2 regions of the Sinorhizobium sp. KGO-5 genome follow, and region 1 is predicted to be linked to the other one. Evidence: riboswitches for the same ligand, from Rfam matches in the RefSeq annotation. Region 1 holds a riboswitch; the other holds the start of a gene.
The links. Region 1 has a riboswitch for cobalamin ahead of BHD07_RS06200 (aromatic ring-hydroxylating oxygenase subunit alpha). Riboswitches for the same ligand answer to the same signal wherever they lie in the genome.
Positions count from the first base shown of each region.

Region 2: another riboswitch for cobalamin. It lies ahead of BHD07_RS18230 (ABC transporter substrate-binding protein); the one in region 1 lies ahead of BHD07_RS06200 (aromatic ring-hydroxylating oxygenase subunit alpha).

Region 1 covers NZ_BDIZ01000001.1:1,309,303-1,313,928, forward strand. The annotation lists gene BHD07_RS06190 (L-threonylcarbamoyladenylate synthase) at 1-286, opposite strand, end outside; gene BHD07_RS06195 (DUF6656 family protein) at 352-945, opposite strand; cobalamin riboswitch at 1,266-1,468, shown strand; gene BHD07_RS06200 (aromatic ring-hydroxylating oxygenase subunit alpha) at 1,582-2,826, shown strand; gene BHD07_RS06205 (hybrid-cluster NAD(P)-dependent oxidoreductase) at 2,823-3,923, shown strand; gene BHD07_RS06210 (glycoside hydrolase family 25 protein) at 3,925-4,626, opposite strand, start outside.
Region 2 covers NZ_BDIZ01000003.1:907,617-912,242, forward strand. The annotation lists gene BHD07_RS18220 (TRAP transporter permease) at 1-403, shown strand, start outside; gene BHD07_RS18225 (DUF1850 domain-containing protein) at 400-774, shown strand; cobalamin riboswitch at 937-1,166, shown strand; gene BHD07_RS18230 (ABC transporter substrate-binding protein) at 1,336-2,403, shown strand; gene BHD07_RS18235 (FecCD family ABC transporter permease) at 2,400-3,443, shown strand; gene BHD07_RS18240 (ABC transporter ATP-binding protein) at 3,440-4,240, shown strand; gene BHD07_RS18245 (class I SAM-dependent methyltransferase) at 4,244-4,626, shown strand, end outside.

The DNA.
Region 1 (4,626 bases):
TGAGGGGGCCAGGCCAAAAAGCCTCGGCCAAACGTCTCGAGACCGGATCGAAGGTCACATGCGCCTCCGCCATCGCCAGATCGGAGACGTGACAGATCAGCGGATTGAACCGCGGCCGCCCCTTCATCTCGTAGATGCGGCTGATCGCATCGGGGGTCGTGGCATCGGCGGCAAGGCCGTATACGGTCTCCGTGGGGATCGCCACGGGTTCCCCGTCCGAAAGAACTGCGCAAGCCGTCTCGATTGCCCGCTCCGGTTCGATGCGCGTGTCGATGATTTCGGCCATGGCGTTCTGATCCTTTCCGTCGCTTCCTTAACGGAGCGATTGCAAAAACAGAACGATTTTCTTGGTCAAAGGCTGCGAATGATCCGCCGCAAGGCTTCGTCGCGTGCGCCGAGCATCAGCACGTTCTTCAGCGCCACCTTCGGATCCTGCGTCCGGAAAATCAGGCCGTTGCCGCGCACGTTGCGGTTGACGACGATCCGCTCTTCGCCGGCATTGGGCTCGATCGCGACGGCGAAATACATGCGCGAATAGCCCGGCTGGATCCGGTCGAAGAAATCGGTCTCGTTCCCGAGGTCGCAGAAGAAGTTCGCGAGATAAAAGGACCAGGTGATCTCATGTCCCTTGGCGAGGCAGGTTTTCGCGGCGGTCACGTGGCAGTAGCCGAGATGCGGACTGTTGGCGAGCGTGCGATGGAAGACCATCTTCGGGAACTGCATCGAGGCATGAAACCCGTTGATTCGGCTGTGGGTCGTCTCGCCCGCCGTCGTCAGCTTCCGCGCCGTTCGCTGCGCAACCTCGGCATAACTGAGATACTGACGCTCGTTCGCCATCCACCGGCGTCTGTCGATCCGGCCGGTCCGCAGGAACTCGGTGTGAGCCTTGGCTTTCGCCGGTGCGGCCGCCTTGTCGGCAGCGTCGTAATATCGGAGTTTTGCCATGGGCGTCGTCGCGCCATCCTGTCCGAAAGCGGGTTGATGGTAGCGAACGTAAATCATCACAGTTAACGAATTGGTTCGTTTGCGGCCGTGCGGGCATCGATCAGACCTTGTGTCGGTGGGCCGTGTCGTAAAATGGCCAGTCGCCTTCGCGCCATGAACGGCGCTGCCGAAAAATCCGCCGGCTGCGCGGAGATTCACCTACTTCCTTGTTTGTTATGGACAATATCCGTCTGCCAATAGTGCCGATTGCGCCGCGAATGGCTGTCGTCTTTCTGGAATCGGATGTCGTCTATTGGCAGTTGCCGGACCGGCCCTCAGGCTTAGATGAGGACACTCAAGGTGCTGCCTCGAAGGGAAGGCGGAGAATTGGGAAGCCGGTCAAATCCCGGCGCTGCCCCCGCAACGGTGGTGGAGCGAACAGCCACGGCAGAAGGCCACTGGACACAGCGTCCGGGAAGGCGCCGGGCAGGTCCCTTGCGGACAGCTCCAGAGCCCGGAAACCAGCCTTGAAGCAGAAACAGACCGTAGCTGGTTGCGGCGGGCAGCCGGATCGGAGCCAATTGCGTTGCGGGTCCATGCGGCCGGCGCGGGTTCCAGTCCTGCCTCTCCGAAACGGCGGAAAACGAGGATAAGGGCATGGAAATTCAGACCGAAATGCTGCGCAAGCTGAAGACCCGTCGCGATGGCTACAGCCTCGACCGCGCCTTCTACGTCGATCCTGATTATTATCGCCAGGACCTGGAGCAGATCTGGTACAAGGATTGGCTGTTCATCGGCCATGATTGTGAAGTCCCGCGGCCGGGGAACTATTTCACGGTGCAGGTCGGCGATTACCCGGTCGTTATCGTGCGAGACAGACAGGGCGCGGTGCGGGCACTGCATAATTCGTGCCGCCATCGCGGCTCGCGCGTCTGCACGCAGCACAAAGGCTCATCCGCCAAACTCGTCTGTCCCTACCACCAGTGGACCTACGAGCTCGACGGCCGCCTGCTCTTCGCGCGGCAGATGCCTGAGGGCTTCGACCCGGCCGAACACAGTCTTAAGCCGATCCACTGCGAAACCGTCGGCGGTTACATCTTCATCAGCCTTGCCGAACAGCCGATGGACTTCCGGCCGTTCCGCGAGACGGTCGCGGCCTATCTCGCGCCGCACCGCCTCGGGGAAACGAAGGTCGCCTTCGAGAGCACGATCGTCGAGAAGGGCAATTGGAAGCTGGTCTGGGAGAACAATCGCGAGTGCTACCACTGCGCCGCCAATCATCCGGAACTCTGCCGTACCTATCCCGAAGCGCCGACCGTCACCGGTGTCCAGGGGGCGATGAACGACCCGGAAATCGGCGCCCATTGGCAGAAATGCGAGGCGGCGGGCCTTCCGAGCGCTTTCAGGATCGCGCCCACCGGCCAGTTCCGCATGACGAGAATGCCCCTGATCAACGGCGCCGAGAGCTATACGATGTCCGGACAGAAGGCCGTACGCAGGCAGCTCTCTGCCGGGCTCGACGCCGATGGCATCGGCACGCTGCTCCTCTTCCATTATCCGACGACGTGGAACCACATTCTGGGCGATCATGCGATCACCTTCCGCGTTCTGCCGCTCGGGCCGGAACTGACGCAGGTTACGACCAAATGGCTGGTCAACAAGGATGCGGTGGAGGGCGTCGACTATACGATAGACGAGCTGACGCACGTCTGGACGGAGACCAACGACCAGGACCGGCAGATCGTCGAGGAAAACGCGTTCGGGATCCGCTCGCCGGCCTATGAGCCGGGTCCATATTCGGCCGAACACGAGGGCGGCGTCATGCAGTTCGTCGAGTGGTATTCGAACTTCATGCTGGACCGCCTTCAGGGCGGGGCCACGCAGCTCTCGCGGGTGGCATGACCATGGAAATGCCTCGCTCCTTTCACCATTTCGACGAGCTCGATCCCTGGAGAGACCGTCAGCACATGCTGGAGTGCACGTCGGCCGTAGCCGAAGCCGCCGACGTGATGACTTTCACCTTCCGCTCCGACAAGCCGGCCTGGTTCCGCTACCTGCCCGGGCAGTTCGTGACGCTCGAACTGCCCGTCTCGGCCGAGCCGGTGATGCGCACCTATACGCTGTCATCCTCGCCCTCGCGCCCGCTTTCGGTCGCGGTCACGGTCAAGGCGCAGCCGGGAAGCATCGGCACCCGCTGGATGTTCGACAATCTGAAACCGGGCATGATGCTCAAGGCGTTCGGGCCGCTCGGCGATTTCAGCTTCGTCCGTCATCCCGGTGAAAAGTATCTCTTCATTTCGGCGGGGTCGGGCGTCACGCCGATGATGTCGATGACGCGCTGGATGGCCGACTGCGCACCGGAAACGGATGTCACCTTCATTTCCTGCGCCCGCCGCCCGGACGATCTCCTCTTCAGAACGGAGCTCGAAGTTCTCGCGCGTCAGATGCCGCGGCTCAATCTCGGCTTCCTCGTGGAGGGGCATGAGGCGCGGCATGGCTGGCATGGTCTGCGCGGGCGCATCGACGCGGCGAAGCTGCCGATGCTCGCACCGGATTTCGTGGAAAGAACCGTTTTCTGCTGCGGGCCCGAGCCGTTCATGGGCAATGTTCGGGCAATGCTGGAATCGGCGGGCTTCGACATGGCCGGCTATCACCAGGAGAGCTTCCAGCCCGCCGCGGCGCCGGCGGCCGAGGAGCTTGCAATTCGGGCGGGGCCGGCGGCCGATGCCGGGGCCGGTGCGGCGCGGGTGACCTTTACCATGAGCGGCAAGGAGGCGACCGCCGTTCCCGGCCAGACGATTCTGCAGACGGCCCGGGCCAACGGCGTCAGGATCGGGGCCGCCTGCGAGGGCGGCATCTGCGGAACGTGCCGGGTGATGAAGATCGCCGGCGATGTCGAGATGAACCACAATGGCGGCATTCTCGACGATGAGATCGAGGAGGGCTACATCCTCGCCTGCTGTTCGCGGCCGACAAGCGACGTCCAGATCGAGGCCTGAGTTACCGCCGCTCGGATTGGTAGGGCAGGCGTGCCTCGGCGGCCCTGACGGCGATGGAGCCGGTAACCGTCTCGTCGGCGCCCGCCCCTGATCCGCTCTCCGCCTCGGCGCGGCTTATCACCAGCGGCCGCGAAAGAGCGGCCGTTGCACTCGCATTCAACGCCGGGATCGTGCCGACGGTGGCCGAGGCGATAACGGTGAGCACCGGCGGCTTCTCCGGAAGAAGCGCGCCATGGGGCCAGACTCTCTTCAGTGCCGATGCACTCATCGCTGCGACATTCACGTCTATATCGTCGAGGGTGCCGGGCACCCGATAGGGGCAACGCTTCTTTCCGCAATTATGCGCCGACGAGAATTGCCAGAGCGCGTAGCGGTCCCAGTTTCCCATCGGAAAGACTTTGCGGATATCGGGCTTATAGCGCGCATACCAGAGCGGAAGACGCGCTAGAAGCCGATGCTTGAAGCGGTTGGCGGCAATGTGTTTCGCGGTTGCGTGGTTGGTATAGAGGACGGGATAGCGCCCCGTCCGGGCCTTCACATGGCCGGCGAAGATTGCTGCGTCTTCGAGCGACATGTATTTTTCCGGATCGATCCCTTCGATATCGAGCACCATCAGCTCGTCGTCGCGCGGATCGGCATAGTCGATGAAGTGGTTCGCCTGATCGACGGGGTTGCCGGGCCTTGCCAGATGATAGGCGCCCCA
Region 2 (4,626 bases), on a different contig from region 1:
CGCGGCAGCACCGATCGCGCGGGAAAGCGGGCTGAAGATCTCGATCCAGGCGATCAAGGTGGCGGCGGCCGGTTTCGTCATCCCGTTCATGGCCGTTTATTCGCCGGCGCTGATGCTGCAGGATGGCGGCGCGATGGCCGCATCGGTGGGCTATCCGGCTGCCGTCGCCTATATCGTCGTCAAGACCGGTCTGGCGATCGCGCTCTGGGGTGCCGCCGTGGTGGGCTTCGCCGCAGTCCGGCTCGGGGTTTTCGAGCGGGTGCTCGCGGCCGCGGCCGCCTTCACGTTGCTGGCGGCGCTGCCGATCACCGATGAACTCGGCTTTGCACTCTCCGCGCTCTTCGCCTTCGTGATCTGGCGGCGCGCCCGCCAGGCTGGCCGGCAGACGGCGAAACCGGCATGAGCGCGCTTGCCTGCATCATCGGCGGCAAGGCTGTCGCCGTTGCTGCGGGTGTCTTCACCCTCGGCTGGACCCATTCGGTCGAGAAGACCGAATGGCAGGAGCGTTGGGCCGTCACGGCCGAGGGTCTCGTTCTCGAGGAGGCGCGCGTGCAGGGTTCGGGTGCGGGAATGGAGCCGGGAGACAATGCCCGTCGCCAGGGCCGCTGGTGGGTCTGGACGCCCGACCTGCCGCCGCTTCCCGAGCTGGTCCTGGCCGCCTCCGGAGCGACCGTCTCCGGCTGGACGCTTTGCGACGCCGGCGGCTGCCGCGAACTCGCGGCGCAAAGCCGGGAACCAATCGTCCTGCGGCCATGCGATGGCCCAAAGCCATAATGGCCGATGCCGATCTGGCGGCACCGGTTGAAGGCTCATCGGAAAAGTCCGGCGCGCTTATGAAATGTTATTACATAACTTTTTGTTGACGAGCGTAATAACATAACATATTGAACCCCTATGCAGCGGCGTCGCGTTTCACCTTGACCGGAGGCTGCATTCTAAATTAACTGAGCCTGACGGTTCCCCTACCCGTGAGGTGGAGGGGATTAATAGGGAACACGGTGCGGACGACCCAAAAGGGACCAAAACCGTGGCTGCCCCCGCAACTGTAAGCGGATCGTCGTTCATCCTCGTGGCGCCCAGGCGCCAGCCACTGCGCGTTGCGCGGGAAGGCAGATGAGCGATTTCTGTCCGCGAGCCAGGAGACCTGCCGTCAAATCAGATCCAACGTCACGGGCGGGGATGCCCGGAACAGGAGCAAGCCATGACCATCTTTCGCGCCTTGCGGCGCACGCTTTCGTCAGTTTCCCCGAGATCCAGCCGTCACACGTCCGATCGAACCCGATCGGCAGACTGACGATCACGGCCGTATAGCGGCCTCACATTCGGGGACTATTCATGAACAGCTTTTGGAAACGACCGCTCATTGCGGGTCTCATCACCTTTTCCGCAGGCGCAGCGGCTCTTGAACGTCCCGCCTTCGCTGCCGAGACGATCTATCCGTTGACACTCGAGAACTGCGGACGGCAGATCACCTTCGACAAGACGCCGACGCGCACCGTCTCGATCGGCCAGAGCAGCACCGAGATCCTCTATCTGCTCGGCCTTGCGGACAAGGTCGCCGGCACCGCCCTCTGGGTCGGCCCCGTCCTTGAAGGTTACGAGGAGGTCAACGCCAAGGTCGAGCGCCTGGCAGACAACGATCCGAGCTTCGAAAGCGTGCTTGCCAAGAAACCGGACATGGTGGCGGTGCAATTTCAGTGGCAGGTCGGCCCGGAAGGCGTGGTTGCGCGGCCGGAGCAGTTCGAGGAGCTCGGCATTCCGGTCTACACATCGCCTTCGGATTGCACCGGCAAGGAGAATTCGGCGGCGAGCGACGGCGTGCGCCGGCAGGTCTTCACCATGGATCTCGTCTATCGGGAAATTCGCGAGCTGGCGCAGATTTACGATGTTCAGGACAAGGGCGAGAAGGTCGTGGCCGAGCTGAAAAGCCGAGAAGAGGCGGCGCGCGCCAAGGTCGCCTCGGCCGGGGGCAAACTCTCGGCGGTCTTCTGGTTCTCCAGCGCTGCCGATGCCGACCCCTATGTCGCCGGCAGGAACGGCGCACCCGGCTACATCATGGCGGCGCTCGGCATCGAAAACATCATCGACACAGAAGACGAATGGCCGACGGTCGGCTGGGAAACCATCGCCAAGGCCGAGCCGACCATGATCGTTGCCGGTTCCATGGAGCGTCGACGCTACCCGCTCGACAGCCTCGACGCCAAACTCGAATTCCTGAAGACCGATCCCGTGGCGAGCCTCATGCCGGCAGTCGCCAAAGGCTATGTGTTCGACATGGATGCGCAGGCGATGAACCCGACGATCCGCACGATCGAAGGAATCGAAGCGCTGGCGGATGCCATCGCCGAGGCCGGACTTGCGCCCAAGGCTGGGCCGGCTTCCAAGGGTGGGTTCGGCAAGTGAGCCGCGTGCTGACCCTGGCCGGGCGAACGGGGACGGGACGCGTCGGCGCGGCCATCGCCGCGCTCGTGATCCTGTTCGCGGCACTCTGGATGGGCGCTGCGATCGGCGAAACGGCGATCCCGTTCAGGACGGTTGCGCAGACAGTCGCGAATCGGCTGTGGAACGCCGGCTATCCGCTGGCCCCGATCGACGAGGGCATCATCTGGAGCTACCGACTGAGCCGGGCGGTCGTGGCCGCTTCCTGCGGGGCGGCGCTTGCGCTCTCCGGCGCCGTGCTGCAATCGCTGCTGCGCAATCCGCTCGCCGATCCCTATATTCTCGGCATCTCCGCCGGAGCCTCGACGGGGGCGGTCAGCGTCGCCATCCTCGGTGTGGGTGCCGGGATGCTGACGCTGCCGCTCGGCGCCTTCATCGGCGCGCTGGTCGCTTTCGTCCTGGTGAGCCTGCTGGCGGTGAAGGCCGGCCGCGGCACCGCGGCGATCATCCTGGCGGGTGTGGCGGGGTCACAGCTCTTCAACGCACTGACCTCCTTCATCGTCACCAAGGCGGCCACGGCCGAGCAGGCGCGTGGCATCATGTTCTGGCTGCTCGGCAATCTTTCGGGCGTGCGCTGGCCGGATGCCTGGCTCGCCGTGCCGGCGACGCTTCTCGGTCTCGTCGTCTGTCTCTGGCATGCCCGTCCCCTCGACGCGTTTACCTTCGGGTCGGAATCGGCTGCCTCGCTCGGCATCTCGGTCAGGCGAACCTATTTCGCGCTTGTCGGCGTCTCGGCGATGATGACTGCGGTGATGGTATCCATCGTCGGGTCGATCGGTTTCGTCGGCCTCGTCATCCCCCATGCGGCCCGCATGCTCGTCGGCGTCCGCCACGGTGTCCTGCTGCCGGCAGCGGCGCTCATCGGCGCCGTGTTCATGATCCTCGCGGACATACTGTCGCGCGTTCTCATTCCCGGCCAGGTCCTGCCGATCGGCGTGATCACGGCGCTCGTCGGCGCTCCGGCCTTCGCGTTGATACTCGGACAAAGGAGGGACCGCGCATGACGCTTTCGGCGCGCGGGGTTTCATGGTCGGCCGGCGGGGTGGACATCCTGAAGGAGGTCTCCCTCACGGTCGAGACGGGAGAGTTCCTCGGCATCATCGGCCCGAACGGTTCCGGCAAGACGAGCCTGATGTCGCTCATATCGGGCATCCGCAAGCCGAAGAAGGGGGAGGTGCTTCTGGACGGTTCTCCGATCGGGACGCTCGGCCGCCGCACGGTCGCGCAAAGGCTCGCTCTGGTCGAGCAGCAGGCCGAGACCGGCGAGAGGATCACCGCGCGCCAGGCGGTAGAGCTCGGCCGCACACCCTATCTCGGGCCGCTTTCGCCCTGGTCGCCGGAGGACGATGCGATCGTCGAGGCGGCGCTCGAAAACGTGGATATGGCGCATCTTGCCGATCGCCTGTGGCACACGCTCTCCGGCGGCGAGCGGCAAAGGCTGCACATTGCTCGGGCGCTGGCGCAGCAATCGAAGATCCTGCTTCTCGACGAGCCGACCAACCATCTCGACATCGGCCATCAGATCAGCCTGCTCGACCTCGTTCGCCGCCAGGACCTGACGGTGGTCGCAGCGCTCCACGACCTCAACCACGCCGCTATGTTCTGCGATCGGATTGCGGTGATGCAGGCCGGCCGGCTGGTGGCGCTCGGGCCCCCGCGGGAGGTACTGACGGTCGAGCGCATCCGCGCGGTGTTCGGGATCGAGGTCGAGGTCGAGCACGACTTCGACGGAAGCTGCTCCATCCGCTATCGCGCCAGACGCCCGCGTCCGCTTGCCGCAATCTCCGCCGTCGGAACCTGACCCATGGACATGCGCAACCACCACCTGAAGGAAGATATCCGCGAATACTGGTCGAAGCGGTCGGAAACGTTCGACCTCGCCTTCGGCCACCGCATCCCGCCGGGACCGGAGCTCGACGCCTGGGCGGCAGCGATGCGCAGCGCACTCGGGGCGAGGCCGCTGAAGGTTCTCGAACTCGCCTGCGGGACGGGGGAGGTGACCAACGTGCTCCTTTCGCTCGGCCACGAAGTGACGGCGCTGGATTTCTCCGAGGCCATGCTCGCGGTGGCGCGGCGCAAGCACGCAGGGAACGACAGGGTTCGTTTCATTCTGGCCGATGCCGAGCACACGATGGAGCCGGACGAGACCTATGATGCCGTGGTCTGCCGGCATCTCGTCTGGACGCT